Regions from separate parts of the Fictibacillus sp. b24 genome, predicted to be linked through region 1. Evidence: riboswitches for the same ligand, from Rfam matches in the RefSeq annotation. Region 1 holds a riboswitch; the other holds the start of a gene.
What was found. A riboswitch is a leader RNA that binds a small molecule or an ion and turns the genes downstream of it on or off. The one in region 1 is predicted to bind glycine.
Positions count from the first base shown of each region.

Region 1 (4,704 bases):
AAGATGACGCTCCACACCCAGATAAAACAGATCGCACTGATTGTTGTTACAATCCCAAATGCCTGCTCTGGAATCAGCTTACTCAGGAGCGCTCCCGCTGAAACGACAACGGCAGATATCCAAAGCGCGTTTCCAGGCACATGATTTTTAGTCAGTTTTTTAAAAGATTGAGGCGCCTGCTCACTCTTGCTTAACGTAAATAGAATCCGGCTCGTTGAAAACAATCCGCTGTTACACGCAGATGCCGCAGATGTCAGAACAACGAAATTAATTATTCCAGCCGCAAGCGGTATTCCTATTAAGCTGAACGTTTTAACGAAAGGACTTTCCGCTGCGTTTAATTGTGTCCATGGATTGATGCAAAGAAGGACAATCAAAGCGCCGACGTAGAAAAACAAAATTCTAAGTGGAATCTTATTTATGGCAGAAGGAATATTTTTTCTGGGATTAGACGTTTCCGCCGCCGCCACACCGACCAATTCCACTCCAACAAACGCAAACACAACCATCTGAAACGAAAGTAAAAATCCAGTCATTCCATTTGGAAATAGACCTCCATGCTCCCACAGATTGTTCATTGAAACAGCTCCCGCATCGGTTTGGTAACCAATCACGAGCAAAACAACCCCTATTACAATCAATGCGAGAATGGTAACCACCTTGATCAAAGCAAACCAAAACTCCAATTCCCCGAAAAGCTTAACCGTTAAAAGGTTAAGCCCAAGTAAAAGCAACAAACAGACAATCGCCGGAACCCACTGTGGTATGTCAAACCAATATTGCACATAGACACCGACCGCAATCACATCAGCCATTGCTGTCATGATCCAGCAGAACCAATACGTCCATCCTGTGATAAACGCAGCCCGTGGTCCAAGATAGTCCTCCGCAATATCGGTAAACGACTCATACCCTTCCTTAGAAAGCAACAACTCCCCTAGCGCCCTCATCATAAAAAACAAGGCGATCCCAACGATCAAATAAGCAAATATAACAGACGGCCCGGCAAGCTCAATTGCTTTACCTGAACCTAAAAATAATCCCGTACCAATCGTTCCGCCAATGGCAATCAGCTGCACATGACGGTTGGCTAAATCTCTCTTTAACTCATGCTGTGACACGTATGAATCCTCCTTCTAAGATGAAAATAAAACGTAAAAAAGAGACTGGAAGAATCTCCAATCTCTTGTACATTAGAATATTAAAAAAGCATTACTGCGCTATAAATTACAGGCACAACAAAGTCAAACTTCAATACTCTTCTGTCCTTTTGCCTGAGATGGTGAACCCTTCGGCGCCGCTTACCAAGCGGTCTCTCCAGAAGCTGCTCCTGCTGTAGTACGACCCACAGCAATCATAGCTTGCTATCTATATATTTTTAGTAGTTCTGAATATAGTTTTTAATACTATTACGGAGTTGGGGTTTTGTCAAATGTTTGATACTGGGCTAGCCTTTAAAACACCATTTAACAGTCTTAAAGATTGTTGTTGGTTATAGATTAGTTGATTATAAAAAAGAATTCCAGCTAGCAACTGCTTGGCTGGAATTCCTATTTTAGTTATTAATTTTTTGTTACTAAATAAGCTTTATACTCTTTAACACCAGCTTTTTCTACATATACTCCTAATACCCAATCCCCATTAGGTAAGGTTGTTCCCTTTTGCACGGTACCATCCCATGAAAATTCATGATACGGAGCTTGAGCATTTGTAAATAAACCGATTGTATCCACAAACCCACCAATTGAATTATTTGGCCCTAGCATATAAACATCATACCTTAATACCTCGGCCCCGCCAGGTAAATAAGAACCAACATAGTATGAACCTTCTGCTTCTTTTTCCATAAATGCACCAGTTACACGTGGATAATCAGGCTCACCAACAAAAAGAATCGTCGGAACATCAATAGTTTGATTACCGTCACTTACTTTAATTGTTCCTTCATAATAACCTGGCTTTAATTTAGACGTATCAACTTGAACATTGAAGTTCACCTGTTGAGACTTATTTGCGTTCACCTTCAGGTTATTGCTTGTCATTACTTTAATTCCGTCTGGATTATCTGCAAATTCTACTTTAAAGCTATATGTCTTCGTTTTATCTGAAAGATTTTTAATTTCAAAGCTTTGTCTTTCAGTTTGTTTGCCACTGTCTTTTACAAATTTCCCGAAAGAGTGGCTGCCAGGAGCTACAAGAGTCTTAGTATTCAATGCATCAACAACACGGATGCTTCCTGCTCCTTGCGTATTATGCGGGTACACTTCACCTGTTGCTGGATTAATCATATCTTCTGCAGTGTTCATTAATGCAGCTTTTATATCATCCGTTCCCCAGTGAGGGTGCTTCTGTAATAATAATGCTGCAGCACCAGCAACATGAGGTGAAGCCATACTTGTTCCTTGTAACGCTGCATAACTATTTCCAGGGAATGTACTAACGATATTCACTCCAGGTGCAGAAACATCCGGCTTGATCATCCAAGTATGTGTCACTGGTCCACGGGAAGAGAAGTCAGCCATTGTTTCTCCTACAGCACTAGCAAATTCAATTTCAAAACTCACTGTAACATCATCCACTTTTGCAAGGAGTGCCTGTCCATCAGCTTGGTTCAACATTATCGTTGGAACAGCCATTCCTGGGATTAAAGGCATGCTCCCAGCTTGATTATTATAAAGAACCGCACCTTCTGCACCGGCTTTTTTCGCTTCTATTGCTTTATCAACAAATGGAATTCCGGCTCCACGGCTGATTAATGCTATCTTACCTGTTAAATCTTTGCCTGCAAAATCAGCAGGTGTACCAAAACCTACGTCTACCAGTTCAAAATCTTGATCGTTTAAGGCAAGCAAGTCTGCCTCTGAAGGATGCCCTTGTACAGCTGAAGAGGCATAAGAAACACCATCAGATGATGTTGTTTTTGCAGTGAATACATTATACGGTAATTGAGTAGCCCCAACAGAGATCGCATCACGAGAAGTCCCTGGAGATCCTACTGTCCAGTTATTCGGACCAGAATTTCCGTTAGAAGTTACAGCCACTACCCCTTCTGCCATCGCCCAGTCCAGTGCAATAGAAGTCGCCCAGTCAGGGTTGTTCAACGAGTTCCCTAGCGATAGATTCATAACGTCAGCACCGTCTTGCACGGCTAATTCAACACCGGCCACAACATCTTCTGTCGTACCGCCGTTCGGGCCTAATACACGGTAACCTAATAATTTAGCATCTGGTGCAACCCCTTTGATAGCACCATTCGCCGCTACTGTACCAGAAACGTGTGTCCCGTGGTATTGACCTGGGCCTTCTTGTGGATCGTTATCGTTGTTTACAAAGTCATAACCTTTATATTCACCGAACGCTTGATCCAGATCTGGGTGTGTATAATCAACACCTGTGTCAATGACTGCTACTGTCACACCTTTTCCAGTAACACCCGCTTTCCACGCATCATTAGACCCGATAAACGGAGCGCTATCCATCATAGCAGGACTAAATTCTTCTGCAGTGATTTCTTTAGAAGAGATCACATCAGCCGTATAATAAACGTTTGGATATACAGCTTTTACTCCTGGAATAGCTAATAGTTTCACAATTTCATTGCCAGGCAGTTTAACTGAGAATCCTGAGAACACATAGTCATATTCTCTTTTTACATCTGCATTTGTCACAGCTTTTTTCAAAGCGCCAATAACTTTCCCTCTTTCCGCTTTCAAGCCGGCCTTTGTTTGTTTCTTTCCTTTATGTTTTGCTTCAACAATAGACTCTGCTTTTAACTCAACAATGACAGAAGTCGGCCTGCTCGAGGAAAGTTCCATATCTCCAAAAATCGGAGCTAAAGCCAACTCTCTTACTTGGGTTTGTGATTGATTAACTCCATTTGCAGCGGCACTAAAACTAAAGACCGAAAAAACTAATACAAATGCCAGGAAACTAAAAACAACTCTTGAATATGTTCTTTTTATGCCCATGATACATCCCCTCTCATAATACCTATTTAATATTTTTTAACCTCTAAAACTTACTGACTATGTAAAAAGACACCCCCCTTAGAGAAAACAACTATACTGAATTTAAATATTTTTTGGTAATCTCCTCTATTTATCAGGCTGAAATTTCCGACTATTTTCGTCAGATTAATTAATTTTCAACTCCTACCAAATACTCATTTCTACAAAGAATGACTTGATACAAAAAATTTCGCCAAAAACTACAATAAAAATTAGGTGAAAATCACTATATTGCTTTTAAAATTCGACTTGGTTTTATTTTTAAATTAAAAAAAATGTGCAACTTTACCAGCTGCACATACATGGGGTACTACTAATTAAATAAAACACACTATGAATTTCAAGACACAATAAATTCTATATGTAGTTTTTATAAGTTATATAATAAAAAACCGTATCTATTTATGATACGGTTCACCACGATTAATCCGAAAAGCCCGATAAATCTGCTCAACAAGAACGAGTTTCATCAACTGATGCGGATAAGTAATCTTTCCAAATGAAATCTTCTCATTAGCCCGCTTCATAACAGCGTCACTTAAGCCCAACGAACCGCCTATTACAAATGCCACTTTGCTTTTCCCATAAGTCGCAAGCTGATCCAGATTCTTAGCCAAGTCTTCCGATGAAACAGCCTTTCCTTCAATAGCCATTGCAATCACATGCACATCTTGCCCGATCTTTGCTAAGATTCTTT
Region 1 covers NZ_JAUCES010000005.1:133,463-138,166, reverse strand. The annotation lists gene QUF49_RS00820 (amino acid permease) at 1-1,121, opposite strand, end outside; glycine riboswitch at 1,253-1,331, opposite strand; gene QUF49_RS00815 (S8 family peptidase) at 1,563-3,968, opposite strand; gene rlmH (23S rRNA (pseudouridine(1915)-N(3))-methyltransferase RlmH) at 4,406-4,704, opposite strand, start outside.

Region 2 (4,704 bases), 1.4 Mb from region 1:
TCATTTGCATCAAAATATCGTTCAAGAAAGCGATGTATCTCGTGCTGCTGCATGCTCTTCCCATCCTTTCTGTTTTATTCCGCCGTCGAGGTTGATTAAGGAAGCAAGATTGTCCATCTTCACTCGAATCTCACCTTCACTATCAGACGTGTTCATGATATCTGCAATATGACGTTCAATATTTTTAATCTCAAATTTTGTTAAGATCTCATCTAGCTCTCCGATAACACTTTCAAATAGATTAATTTTGTTGTATAGCAGGTTTAAAATGTGCTCTTCAATTGTGTTTTGAGTGGCAAAGTTGTAGATATGAACATCACCTTGCTGACCGATACGGTGGATACGTCCGATACGCTGCTCAATCCGCATGGGGTTCCATGGCAGATCATAGTTTATGATGTGCTGACAGAATTGAAGGTTAATTCCTTCTCCACCTGCTTCAGTTGCAATCAATACTTGAGCACGTGTTTTAAAGAGATGAGTCATCCAATCTTTTTTACTTCTTTTAAATCCGCCTCTAAACGGAACAGAAGAGATGCCATGCTGCTGCAAAAACCACTGTAAATACAATTGAGTAGCACGATACTCTGTAAAAATGATGACCTTAGAATCAATGGATTGAATCAGTTCTAAAGCTTTTAATGCTTTGGAGTTTTGTTCGACCAACTCAATTTTCTTCATCAATTCCACGATTCTGTTTTCCATCAAGGTAGTAGGAACTTCTTTTTGCAGCATATTTTTGAGTGTTAAAAAAACAGCTTCACGTGAACTGCATGCTTCACGCTGCAATGTAACGATAGAGAACTTACTTCTCTCAAAGTATGGATCACGCTTTAGTTTGGAGATTTCATCGTAAAGGTCACGTTCGGTTTTTGATAATGTAATAGGTATCGTTTTGACGAGCCGCTTCGGCCATTTTAGACCCGTTTCTTCTCTTCTGTTACGAACCATAACCTTGTTAACAAGCTGTTTGAGCTTTTCTTCATTTTTCAGCGAAGATTTATCTTCTTTAAAATCTTTATCAAAGTTCTCTCTGTTTCCTAGATGCCCAGGTTTTAATAAAGATACGAGATTAAAAATCTCCTCAACTCTATTTTGTACGGGAGTGGCTGTTAACAACAAGCAGAACTTCTTTTTTAACAGCTGTACAAATTCATAGTTTTTTGTTTTTTTGTTTTTGAGTTTGTGTGCTTCATCTATAATAACAAGATCATAATCCTGATTTAGCACGATATCACGGTGGGGAGCACGCTTGGCAGTATCAATCGAAGACACAACAACGTCGCATTGTTCCCAGACGTAAGCTTTTTTCTGTGCAATAGCAGGTATAAAGAACTTTTGATTCAATTCATTTGTCCATTGAATAACAAGTGAAGCTGGAACAAGAATTAGAATCTTTTTTGCCAGTCGTCTAATCATGTATTCTTTTAATATTAATCCTGCTTCAATCGTTTTTCCTAGTCCAACTTCATCTGCCAAAATTGCTTTTCCGTTCATCTGTTCTATAACGGTTGTTGCAACGTCCAGCTGATGAGGCAGAAAAGTCATCTGTGGCAGATGATCTGGAGCTTGAAGTCCTAGAAAATCAGGAATTGCCAGGTGATGTTCTGCCTCTAATGCTAAGTTATACAATTCCCAATTGGCCCAAGGTCCATCTTCTTCCACGCGCTTAAAAAAGTCATCGTGCCAATCTCGCTGAAACTGAACGTCGATTTTCATAACGGATTTCCTTTCTTTAAAAAAGTTCGTTGCCATTCCATTTGTAAAAATGATAGGATAATAATGTAGTAAACATAGTAATAGTATGTGCGACCTTGGACAATAACATACTCGCGAATGAAAGTAAGAGGAGAGACTGCGTTAGCGGCGCCGAAGGAGCAAACAATTGTGAAACTCTCAGGCAAAAAGACTCTTGCTAGACGCATCTCTGGAGAGTGCTTTTTAATAGATGAAAGCCACCAACGAAGAAACTCAATGATATTTTGAGAAACTTACAGGTTGCAGGACAGAGGATCCCATTTTAAGGGGTCTTTCTGTCCTTTTTTTGTCCAGAAAAGTCCGAAAATTTTTAAGTATGAAAAAGGAGGAATTCACATGGCTACATTGTTACGAACACCGCTATTCGAAACATACAAAGAACACGGTGGAAAAGTAATTGATTTTGGTGGTTGGGAATTGCCTGTTCAGTTCTCAAGCATTAAAGAGGAACACGAGGCTGTTAGAACAAAAGCAGGTTTATTCGATGTATCTCACATGGGAGAATTTGATGTACGAGGACCGAATGCATTATCGTTCCTGCAATATACGATGACCAATGATGTTTCTAAACTTCAAAACGGCCAGGCTCAATATACGGCTATGTGCTATGAAAACGGCGGTACAGTGGATGATCTTTTAATTTATAAAAGAGATGAAAACGATTACTTGCTCGTTGTGAATGCCTCTAATATTGAAAAAGATTTCGAATGGCTAAACAGCAAAAAGCCAGAAGGTGTAGAACTTGTAAATGTTTCTCCTGAATATGCACAGCTTGCAATCCAAGGACCTAAAGCAGAAGAAATTTTACAGAAGCTAACAGATACAGATCTTTCTGAGATCGGATTCTTCCGTTTTAAAGAAGATGTATCACTAGCTGGAATCTCCGCCCTTGTTTCTCGAACAGGCTATACGGGAGAAGATGGCTTTGAAATTTATTTAAAAACTGAACATGCAGAAAAGCTGTGGAGATCTTTGCTTGAAGCGGGCCATGAAGACGGCTTGCGCCCGGCTGGACTCGGGGCGCGCGACACTTTACGCTTTGAAGCTAAACTTGCTCTATACGGTCAAGAACTTACAAAAGAGATCACTCCAATAGAAGCTGGTATCGGATTCGCAGTGAAAACAGATAAAGAAGCAGATTTTATCGGCAAAGAAGTACTGGCAGAACAAAAGAAAAATGGAGCGCCAAGGAAGCTTGTCGGCATTGAGATGATCGATAAAGGTATCCCGCGGTCTCATTATGAAGTATATAAGGGCGATGTGAAGATTGGAGAAGTTACAACCGGGACACAATCGCCAACATTAAAGAAAAATTTAGGCCTTGCTTTGCTTGAAAAGGACTTTACAGAGCTAGGTACTGAAGTGGAAGTACAGATTCGCCAAAAACGCTTAAAAGCAAAAGTTGTTGCTTCACCATTTTATAAACGAGGAAAATAGAGTTTTTAAGGAGGAGAAACCATGACATTCCGCTATTTGCCAATGACAGCCCAAGATAAAAAGGAAATGCTTGAAACGATTGGAATTGAAACGACAGAAGATCTTTTTCAAGATATTCCAGAAGAAGTTCGCTTTAAAGGACGTTTACAAATTGAGGAAGCTTTGTCTGAGCCTGAGCTCGTGAAAGAAATGGGCCGTTTGGCTGCGTTAAATAAAAATACAAAAGAACATGCATCATTCTTAGGAGCTGGTGTGTATGATCACTATACTCCATCGATCGTAAATCATATGCTTCTTCGCTCTGAGTTTTACACAGCATATACGCCATATCAGCCTGAAATCTCACAAGGTGAACTTCAAGCGATCTTCGAATTCCAAACGATGATCTGTGAATTAACCGGTATGGATGTTGCCAACTCTTCCATGTATGATGGCGGAACTGCACTTGCTGAAGCGGGTCTTCTATCTGCAGCGCAAACTCGCAGAAAGAAAATCGTTGTATCCAAGTCCGTTCATCCAGAATCTCGTGATGTACTGAAGACTTATGCTAAAGGACAGCATCTACAAGTAGTAGAAGTTGAAATGGAAGATGGAATGACTTCACTTAACGCTTTGCGTGCTGAAGTGGATGAAGAAACGGCATGTGTAATCGTGCAATATCCAAACTTCTTCGGACAGATTGAACCGTTAAAAGAGATTGAAGAAATCGTTCATGGAGCGAAAGGAATGTTTGTTGTTTCTTCAAACCCGCTAGCTTTAGGTGCCCTCACTCCTCCAGGGAAATTTGGTGCAGATATCGTCGTAGGTGACGCACAGCCATTTGGTATCGCTCAAGGATTTGGCGGTCCTCACTGTGGATATTTTGCTGTAACAACTAAACTAATGCGTAAAGTTCCTGGTCGACTAGTAGGTCAAACACTTGATGAAGACGGAAAGCGCGGCTTTGTATTAACGCTTCAAGCGAGAGAACAGCACATCAGACGTGATAAAGCAACAAGTAACATTTGTTCAAACCAAGCGCTAAATGCTCTTGCTGCATCCATTGCCATGACAGCTCTTGGAAAGCAAGGTGTTAAAGAAGTGGCTCACCAAAATATCCAGAAAGCACACTATGCAAAAAAAGTGCTTGAAGAAAAAGGCTTTAAAACAGCTTTTAATGGACCGTTCTTTAACGAATTTGTCATTGAATTAAAGTGTTCTGCAAAAGAAGTGAATCAAAAGTTATTAGAATCAGGAATAATTGGAGGCTATGATTTAGGTCTATCGTATTCAGAACTAAAAAATCATATGCTTTTAGCTGTTACTGAAGTGAGAACAAAAGAAGAAATCGATCAGCTTGCAAATGTATTGGAGGGATTAGCATGCGTACAGAACATCAGTCACTAATTTTTGAATTGTCAAAGCCAGGTCGAGTGGGATACAGCATTCCTGAACTTGACGTTCCAGAAGTAAATGTGGAGTCAATTATTCCATCTGATTATTTGCGTACAGAAGAAGCTGACCTTCCTG
Region 2 covers NZ_JAUCES010000005.1:1,560,671-1,565,374, forward strand. The annotation lists gene QUF49_RS08015 (YqhG family protein) at 1-53, opposite strand, end outside; gene QUF49_RS08020 (DEAD/DEAH box helicase) at 22-1,719, opposite strand; glycine riboswitch at 1,837-1,922, shown strand; gene gcvT (glycine cleavage system aminomethyltransferase GcvT) at 2,095-3,195, shown strand; gene gcvPA (aminomethyl-transferring glycine dehydrogenase subunit GcvPA) at 3,217-4,581, shown strand; gene gcvPB (aminomethyl-transferring glycine dehydrogenase subunit GcvPB) at 4,557-4,704, shown strand, end outside.
Region 2: another riboswitch for glycine. It lies ahead of gcvT (glycine cleavage system aminomethyltransferase GcvT); the one in region 1 lies ahead of QUF49_RS00820 (amino acid permease).